Regions from separate parts of the Anaerobacillus sp. 63XJN7_4_ISO-PGPR-S23-413 genome, predicted to be linked through region 2. Evidence: riboswitches for the same ligand, from Rfam matches in the RefSeq annotation. Region 2 holds a riboswitch; the other holds the start of a gene.
The links. A riboswitch is a leader RNA that binds a small molecule or an ion and turns the genes downstream of it on or off. The one in region 2 is predicted to bind cyclic di-GMP.
Positions count from the first base shown of each region.

Region 1: it holds a riboswitch for cyclic di-GMP, as region 2 does, so the genes downstream of both, AC0VYO_RS11065 (anti-repressor SinI family protein) here and AC0VYO_RS05790 (HD-GYP domain-containing protein) in region 2, are expected to answer to the same signal.

Region 1 covers NZ_CM149688.1:2,047,294-2,051,976, reverse strand. Annotated here, with positions in the region: gene AC0VYO_RS11075 (HAD-IA family hydrolase) at 1-303, opposite strand, end outside; gene AC0VYO_RS11070 (glycine--tRNA ligase) at 429-1,811, opposite strand; gene AC0VYO_RS11065 (anti-repressor SinI family protein) at 2,193-2,330, opposite strand; cyclic di-GMP riboswitch class I at 2,356-2,444, opposite strand; gene AC0VYO_RS11060 (hypothetical protein) at 2,670-2,900, shown strand; gene AC0VYO_RS11055 (thioredoxin family protein) at 2,933-3,247, opposite strand; gene egtD (L-histidine N(alpha)-methyltransferase) at 3,325-4,296, opposite strand; gene egtB (ergothioneine biosynthesis protein EgtB) at 4,293-4,683, opposite strand, start outside.
Region 2 covers NZ_CM149688.1:1,056,480-1,061,162, forward strand. Annotated here, with positions in the region: gene AC0VYO_RS05780 (aldo/keto reductase) at 557-1,399, opposite strand; gene sda (sporulation histidine kinase inhibitor Sda) at 1,607-1,774, opposite strand; gene AC0VYO_RS05790 (HD-GYP domain-containing protein) at 1,833-2,474, opposite strand; cyclic di-GMP riboswitch class II at 2,486-2,569, opposite strand; gene AC0VYO_RS05795 (FAD-dependent oxidoreductase) at 2,705-4,237, shown strand; gene AC0VYO_RS05800 (CBO0543 family protein) at 4,263-4,683, opposite strand, start outside.

The sequences.
Region 1 (4,683 bases), 990 kb from region 2:
CGTGATCACCTCTTCACGCGGTTTATGAGTCATAATGACATTTAATTCAGCTTTTTGAAGAATTGTTTTCAAACCTGGAAATGGTGGTTTATCTTCTGGTGACAAAGCATTATCCATTTCACGAAACGTTTTAATTTGTTCTTCAGTTAAATGAAACACTTCCGTTGCATGACGAAAAGACACTTTTAGCTCTTTTAAAATATCTTCTTCCTTTACATCTTTAGAAACTAATTCTTTCATTACTTTTGTAAAAGCAGGGTATGTATCAAATAATGTGCCATCAAAATCCCATAGAATCTTCACTTACTATTCACTCCTTATTAGTTATACAACAAGTTAGCTTAATCTCGTGGGTAAACGATCAATAAGAATCATTGTTATTCTTCAATATAAAGAAAAGCCGCTCGTATTTTGAGCGGCTTCCTACATTAAAATTGTGTTTTTTCTTCAAGAAAGCTTTTCAGTTCAGAAATCGGCATTCTCTTTTGTTCCATTGTGTCACGGTCACGAATCGTCACTTGTTGGTCTTCAACAGAATCAAAATCAAATGTAATAGCGTACGGTGTACCAACTTCATCATGACGACGGTAACGTTTACCAATTGAGCCAGCCTCATCATAATCAACCATAAAGTATTTCGAAAGTTCCGCATGAACAGCACGCGCTTCTTCAGAAAGCTTCTTAGATAGAGGGAATACAGCAGCTTTAAACGGAGCGATCGCTGGATGGAAGTGCATCACACTTCTAGTTGTGCCATCTTCAAGCTCCTGTTCCTCATATGCTTCAATCAAGAAAGCAAGAGTGACGCGGTCAGCACCAAGTGAAGGCTCAATGCAATAAGGCACATACTTCTCCCCTGTTTGTTGATCGTGATAAGTGAAATCTTCATTGGAATGTTCCATATGCTGCTTTAAGTCGTAATCTGTTCGTGAAGCAACACCCCAAAGTTCGCCCCAGCCAAATGGGAACTTGTACTCGATATCAGTTGTTGCATTACTATAATGCGACAGCTCATCTTCTGCATGCTCACGCAGTCGGATGCTATCTTCTTTTACACCAAGATTTAGAAGCCAGTTTTTGCAGTACTCTTTCCAATACTCATGCCACTCTAATTCGTTACCTGGCTTACAGAAGAATTCAAGCTCCATTTGTTCAAATTCACGAGTACGGAATGTAAAGTTACCTGGTGTAATTTCATTTCGGAAGCTTTTTCCAACTTGCGCAATACCAAAAGGCACTTTCTTACGCATAGAGCGTTGAACATTTTTAAAGTTTACGAAGATTCCCTGCGCCGTTTCTGGGCGAAGGTAAATTTCACTCGTGCTCGATTTAGTTACACCTTGATGGGTTTTAAACATAAGATCAAATTGACGAATTTCTGTGAAATCTTCACTGCCACACTCAGGGCAAGTAATATGATTTTCTTTCATCAAACGCTCCATTTCTTCAAATGAAAGGCCGTCTGCAATCATGTCCTCTTCATCAGTAGAAAGAGCGTCCTCAATTAATTTATCTGCACGATGACGTGTTTTACAGCTTTTGCAATCAATTAAAGGATCATTGAAATTACCTAAATGACCTGAAGCTTCCCACGTTTTTGGATTCATTAGAATGGCGGCATCTAGACCACTGTTATAAGGTGATTCTTGAACAAACTTCTTCCACCATGCATCTTTAATATTTTTCTTAAGTTCTACACCAAGTGGTCCATAATCCCACGTATTTGCTAGTCCACCGTAAATATCAGAACCAGGGAAAATAAATCCTCTGTGCTTTGATACTGAAACGATCTGATCCATTGAAATTGTCATGTCATTCTCTCCTTTTTTCTCAATCAATATAAAAAGCTCCCAATCCATGGACAAAAAATGTCCAGGGACGAGAGCTTATGCACCCGCGGTTCCACCCTAGTTGATGCAAATAAGGCATCCACTTTGAGAAACGTAACTCCAGACTGCCGTTTCATCAGACCTCGTTCGGGCTTCCACCGTCCCCGAATCGCTAAAGTCAAGGTTATTCTGACTACTATTTATCCTTCATAGTTAGTATGGTTTATGTATGCAATTGATATGACATATGATACAAAAAATATTGCCCTAAAGTCAAGGATTATTCATTTCACACCGTATTTGCTTTCATCAAAGCTTATCACAAAAAAACGACCTTAAAGGTCGTCATTCATTTATGTATATTCATAGATGTCGGTTTTTGTCTTGTCTTAAGAATGCCTGTACCTCTTCTTTCTTCAATCCAAGTTCCCTGGCAGCCCTCATGAGAATAACCCATTCTTGATCAAGTACCTTCTTAGGCTTAGGTTTCGCCATGGTCATTCTTTTCTCCTCCTTCTTGGGTTTTCCAGGAGGACCAGCCGTCATCGTTGGAGAACCAACATTAGACCTGTGTCTTTGCGTCCCACCCTTTAGGATGGTTTGCCCTTGTCTGGAGAATTCAGAAATGACACATTCCGACCTTAAACTTACAAAACACACAACTTTTTAGTGAATAAATGCGATTATCGAGAAGTTTGACGTTATATGCTACTAATATACCAGTTATCTGATGAAAATTCAAAATATTTTTAAATTTTCATTTCTACTTCTAACATCCTAGGATTTCACTCATATCCTAACTGTATTCCCTGAATATATTTTTCACAAAGGAAGAGTGATATGCAGAGAAATCATATTAGTACCGCCTGGAGCGGCAAACATGTTGTACTACTTCGTTGTGAACCCACCTCTAGTACCGTAAAAACCATGTATAAAAGTCTTCATGCCCCAACAGAACCATTACATCCCCATTGTAGTGAGACACTTTCTACTTACCTTAGCATTGGATATACAGTTGCATTTGTTCATTCATTAATCGACGGCTCCATTGAATATGTTCTAACAAAATAAAAGAAGGTTGCCTTCGCAACCTTCTCTTTTGTTTAGAATTGACTTAAATATTCTTTCACCTGATCTGGATTTTTGGTATTCGCACTATGCAAGTGACCAATCTTTTTGCCGTCTTTATAGACAAGAAGGCTCGGAATACCCATAACATCATTTTCCTCTGTAATTTCAGGGAATTGTTCAATATCGATTTGAGCCCATTGTTTTTCATGATGAGCATTCATTATATCATCAATAAAAAAGTCAAGGCGCTTGCAATCCGGGCACCAGTTAGCTTCATATTTTAGAATGGATACGTCATTATTGTTAATGAATGACTGATAAGAATCAGCTGTTTCAATCTTCTTCATGATTATCTCTCCTTCACCTATATCTTCATTAACAATTATATCGAAATAATCATTGAATGTCTGTAAGAAAGCTTACGTTATTTCACACTAAGATAGTGCAAACTGAAAAGCTGTTCTTGATCAGTCCATGTTTTCATTGATGTGAAACCTGAATTCTCTGCTAACAGTTTAAATTCCTCTAGACTATATTTATAGGAATTCTCCGTATGAATCGTTTCATGGTTCTCAAAATGTATATGTTGATCACCAACGGTCACCATTTGCTCTAGCATACTGACAAGATGCATCTCAACCCTTCCCAGATTAGCATTATAATAGGCGTAATGCTCAAACTGATCTAGGGAGAAATTCGCCCCTAACGAAAGATTCAAATGACGAAGCATGTTTAAATTAAACTTTGCAGTTACTCCCTTGCTATCATTATAAGCACGATGCAGAAGAGATGGTGATTTCTTTAGATCAACTCCAATTAATAATCCATCATTACTTGATAGTGTACTCGAAATTCTTGATAAAAACCTTTCTGCTTCTTGCTTCTCAAAATTACCGATTGTAGAACCGGGAAAAAAGACCGTATTTTTTTTAGAAGGATCAAGCAGATGTTCCGGCAGATGAAAGGCATTTGTATAATCCGCAACAATACCAGTAATTTTAATGTTAGGATAATCAAATGCCAATTGTGCTGCAGACTCTTTCAAAAATGTTTTCGATATATCAATAGGACTATATTCTTGAATCAATCCAGATTCAAGAAGAAGTCTGATTTTGCGACTTGCCCCACTTCCAAATTCAATAACCCTAGATTCTTCGCCAATGTAAGCAAGAATATCATCAAGAGACTCTTCCATTATTCCAAGTTCCGTTCGAGTCGGATAATATTCTTCTAGCTGTGTGATTTCTTCAAATAGCTCAGATCCATATTGATCATAAAGAAATTTAGGCTCAAGCTTCTTATTAGGAGCTGTCAATCCCTTTAAAACTTCTTGAAGTCGATCAGATTGTTCTGGCAAAAGATCAACTAGCTGAATACTTGGCGAAGTTTTTATCATAGCTCATCATCTGCAAGACGAATGCCGGTAAATTGCCAGCGTTTATCTGGACCAAAGAAATTTCGATAGGTCGGGCGAATATGAGTTACGGAGGTAACACATGATCCGCCTCTTAGAATCATCTGACTGCTCATGAATTTTGCATTATACTCGCCCAACGCCCCGTCAAGCGGTTTATTACCTGGGTAAGGCATATAAGGACTTTTCGTCCATTCCCACACATCTCCATAGGCTTTTTTAATTATACCTTCATTTTTCTTGACCGATGCGACGGGATGATAGATGCCATCTTCAACAAAATTACCCGCAATCGGCTGATCGCGAACTGCAAGTTCCCATTCGGACTCAGAAGGAAGTCTTTTACCTACAAAGCTTGCATATGCTTCA
Region 2 (4,683 bases):
ACCCAAAAGAACGATCCGCCAATTATATATCTAGTTATTCTGTTTTTTAAAGCAACCGTTCGTAATATAAAGTTAGCCAGACTTTTCTGGTTAACTTTTTTATATGTTCTTACTATAGCGGTGATGGGGGCTGAACGTTGCGCATCTGAGGCGCTATTCCCGTTAGGTAAACAGTTCACTCCCTACTTGTACATACATAAGGCTTAAAATCCAAGCTCCCTTTAACTAACCTTCGAGTTAATCGAAGAATAGAAGTTTCTCTCTTTTTACATTTCACCATATAATTTCCATATTATCCATTCATTATCTACCGAAATTGAAGTCGTTTTCAAGTACTAATTCTGAAGCGTACAATGGATGTCTAAATGATATTCTAAAAATGGTTGAAAGATACAACCAAAAGAGCAACACCATGGAAAAGTAAAGAGTCTGATTTAGCTATCAAATCAGACTCTAGAACAGTATATATTTGTATATTTGCAGCTCTAAACAGAACCTGTTATGGCTGCAGGGCATCCTATTCTAGTTGGTTAGTTGAATCGTTAGATGGAGAAATTTAAAATTCTTCATAAGTAGCTGGATCTTGATCATTCAATCGTCCATTTGGTTTCGTTAATTCAGCCATCATCGCCATTTCTGTTTCATTTAAAGAAAAGTCAAAAATAGAGAGGTTCTCAAGCTGACGTTCTGGAGAAGAAGATTTAGGAATCGGGATGGATCCTAATTGATAATGCCAGCGTAAAATCACCTGAGAGACTGATTTGTTATGTTGATTTGCAATATGACTGATCGTTTCATTTTCTAAAATGTCAGTCACTCGAGCTAGCGGACTCCAGGATTGTGTTTTGATGTTGTTTTGTTGATGAAATCTTCTCTGATCTTCCTGGTTGAAGAAGGGGTGTAGTTCGATTTGATTGATGCTTGGCTTTACGCCGGTTTCCTTTTCCAATTGCTCTAGATGCTCCGGAAGGAAATTACATACGCCAATCGAGCGAATGAGTCCCCATTTCTTAGCGTCAATTAAAGCTTGCCAAGCTTCTGTATAAAGACCTTGTTTAGGGTTCGGCCAGTGAATGAGGTACAAATCATAATAATCCAGGTTGGCTCTATATAACGACTCTTGAATGGCCGTAACAGCTTTCTTATATTCTTGATAGCGACCTGGTAATTTAGAAGTGACGCGCAGTTCATTTCTAGGAACTGTACTTCGACGAATGGCTTCGCCTACGGTTCCTTCGTTTTCGTAATTGTAAGCTGTATCGATGAGGCGATAGCCAACGTCAATCGCACTATTAATAGCGGTTGCCCCTTCATTTCCATTTAGCAAGTAAGTACCGAAACCGATAGCGGGTAGTGTAAGTCCATCATTCAACGTTAGTTCTGGGATTGATTCCTTCAACAAAGATCATTCCTTTCAATAATAATTAACTTTTTTATCTCACTTTAAATTTACCACTTCCTAAAAAATGCAAACATATGTAAGCGTATTAACAGTAAATTTATTTGTGAAGGGAGATGAAATCAATTAGAATTTATCAAAAAAAGCTTATTGGCCAGTTGTGACCAGATAAGCTTTTTTTATATAGCGTCATGAGAGGCTGTCTCATCAAGTGAAATTGGCGATTTGTTCGTAACACTCCGTACGTGTTTGGGGAGGATTGATGCCTCTTCGGATGATTTCGCTCGTTAACATTTCAATAAAAGCTTCATCTAATTGAAGAGTATACGCATCACAAAATGCAATTAGTAAATCCTTAGTTGATAAGAGTCGCAATCTATTCGCCCTCCCTGTTGTATTTGGTTTTGTTTAAACGGTTATTGAATAGCGCTGCTTAATTTTGACGTTTGGCATAATCAAAATAATGAAGCAGAACCTTTTTCCCTTTTAGCCGTTTTTCCAAATAAGAGATAAACAAGGAGGTAGTGGATGGCTCATAGAAGTTATTCCGATGAACGTTAATTTCATGAATGGCTGATTGGTCAGAACGTTTTGGACGATAAGCTCGATCAGACGTCATCGCAATGAAGCTATCGATGACTCGAAGAATCGAAACAGATCGAGGAATTTGCTCATATTGTAATTGATAAGGATAGCCAGTACCATCGCTATTCTCATGATGATTTAGTATAAGAGACGGCTCAATATCAATCTCTGGAAAATCATTAAGTAGCTCTATTCCAAACTCTGGATGCCGCTCGACATACTCTTTCTCATAAAGGGTTAGTGGGCTCTTTTTTTGAAGAATTTCTGTTGGGACAAGTAGTTTACCGATGTCATGTAGCAAAACAGACTCAAGAAAGCGCCGTTTCAACAGTGATCGGAAATTGTAATGCAAACAGAAATCAATGAAGTAGCTCGTAGTTTGTACTGAATGGAGAAAGCTATGAGGGTCGTGACGTCTTAGGAGTTCCATCATTCGCAGTGTGTGTGATGAAAATAAATTAGCGTGCCCGTACAATGTACACTTTTCCATGTTCATTCTCCTTTTTAAGGAGCCGGTTGCACTACTTGCTCCCTATCACTCAAGTGCCCAGGCTAGAATGATAGTTCATCGCATTCTCTTTTTTTGTGGTTCTCTTACTGAGGTATCTTGACATAAGGATATACTTATATAATAAATACCATAAAAAGGTGAATTTGTTAACTGTTTTCTTTGATTTTTCAGTTTTTTTATTTGGAATGCCAATGAAAGGAGATTGAGAAATGAGTTCTGACGTACTAATTGTTGGCGCAGGTCCTACGGGTCTTGTATTAGCACTCCACCTAGCGAAATATGGAGTTTCATTTCGGATCATCGAGAAAAATGAGGGACCCGGAGAAGCATCGCGTGCGCTAATTGTACACGCTAGAACCCTAGAATTTTATAACCAAATGGGCTTCGCGGAAGAAGTCATCCACCGGGGGATTAAAGTGAAGTCTATCCAATTTCGAGAAGGAATGAAAGCAAAAGCCAACATCAATTTTCACGATCTTGGAAAAGGATTAAGTCCTTTCCCATTTGCCCTAAGCTATCCGCAAGATGATCACGAGCAGCTGCTAATTAACAAATTAGCCGACGAAGGCGTTGAGGTAGAATGGAAGACAGAGTTGGTTTCATTTATGGATGAAGGGGACCATGTTCAAGCCGTTATTAAAAAAGATAATAAGGAAGAGCGGAGTGAGTTTTCATATATATGCGGGTGTGATGGAGCACACAGTACCGTTCGAAGAGAAGTTGCTTTTGATTTTCCAGGTGGAACGTATGAGGAACTGTTTTTTGTGGCAGATGTTAAAGCGAACACTGGCCAGTTATCTGAAAGTAGTTTAAATGTGTATTTAGATTCTGACACCTTTTACCTGTTCATGCCAGTTAGAAGCACGGGAATGGAGCGGATTATTGGAATAGTTCCTCGCCATTTAACCGATCAAAGCTCAGTTGCGTTCAAGGATTTCCAGTCGCTGATCGAGCAGAGAACAGGCATAACGATTCAGCATGTGAACTGGTTCCAAACGTACAAAGTTCATCATCGCGTTAGCAGTCATTTTAGAAAAGGACGTGCCTTTATTGCCGGAGATGCTGGGCACATTCATAGCCCGGCTGGCGGACAGGGCATGAACACCGGGATTGGGGACGCGGTGAACTTAGCGTGGAAGCTAGCCGCAGTGCTGCTTCAGAAAGCGGATGAAGCTATTCTTGATACGTTTGAAAAGGAGCGCATTGGCTTTGCGAGAACGCTAATCGATACAACAGATCGAGCATTTACTTCTATTATAGGCGATCACATGACGAGCAGATTACTGCGCAAAATCGTTATACCGAACGTGGCTCCATTTGCGCTTCGTTCCTTTTCAATTGCTCGAAAAGCAGCCTTTAGAAGGCTTTCTCAAATCAACATTCATTATCGCGAAAGTCATCTTAGTGATGGTACAGCGGGGGAAGTTCATGGTGGAGATCGCCTGCCATGGATTCAAACAAATTCATGCAATAATTATGGAGCGCTTAAGTCAATGGATTGGCAGCTTCACGTATATGGTCAGGCAAATGAAGCCGTTAAGGATTTTGCCAGGGTATCTGGATATGCTCTATATGAGTTTAGCTTTGAAAAAGCAATGACGAAAAAAGGATTGCAGGAAAATGCGCTGTACCTGATCCGTCCGGATGGTTATGTAGCCTTAGCGGATAGTGAACAGAAAGTGGAAAGATTGAAGCAGTACGTATCAAAATTCAATATTTTATCTTTATATAAGGAGACTTAAGTGCAAAGTTCAGTTATTTTTGTCCTTAAGTCTCCCTGCTTTGTTTAGACATTGTGATGAAAATATCGGTAATCACTTTTGCTACATATATAACGAATAAGTAAGCCCCTAATAAAACAAACCAATTCGTGTATAACTTAAAGAGGTCGAGCCAAATTAAAATCGGTTTGAAAATAAATGTGAATCCTAAAGCAGAAAGCGTGCCATATAACCAATAGTTTTTCTTATGTGATAAGCACCACTGATAAAGCAAAATAAAGTATACAGGGACAAGAGCCCCATCGATACTAATGCTTGCAGGTAATTGCGGAATCGCAATATAAGGGTAGTCCCACCAGGATTTACGAACACCTAATGCATCCACATAAGCAGCTATGACATGAACGGAATACCCAAAAAATCCGAGCAGAAAAATTTTGCGTCGATCGATTCGAAAATAAAGGATA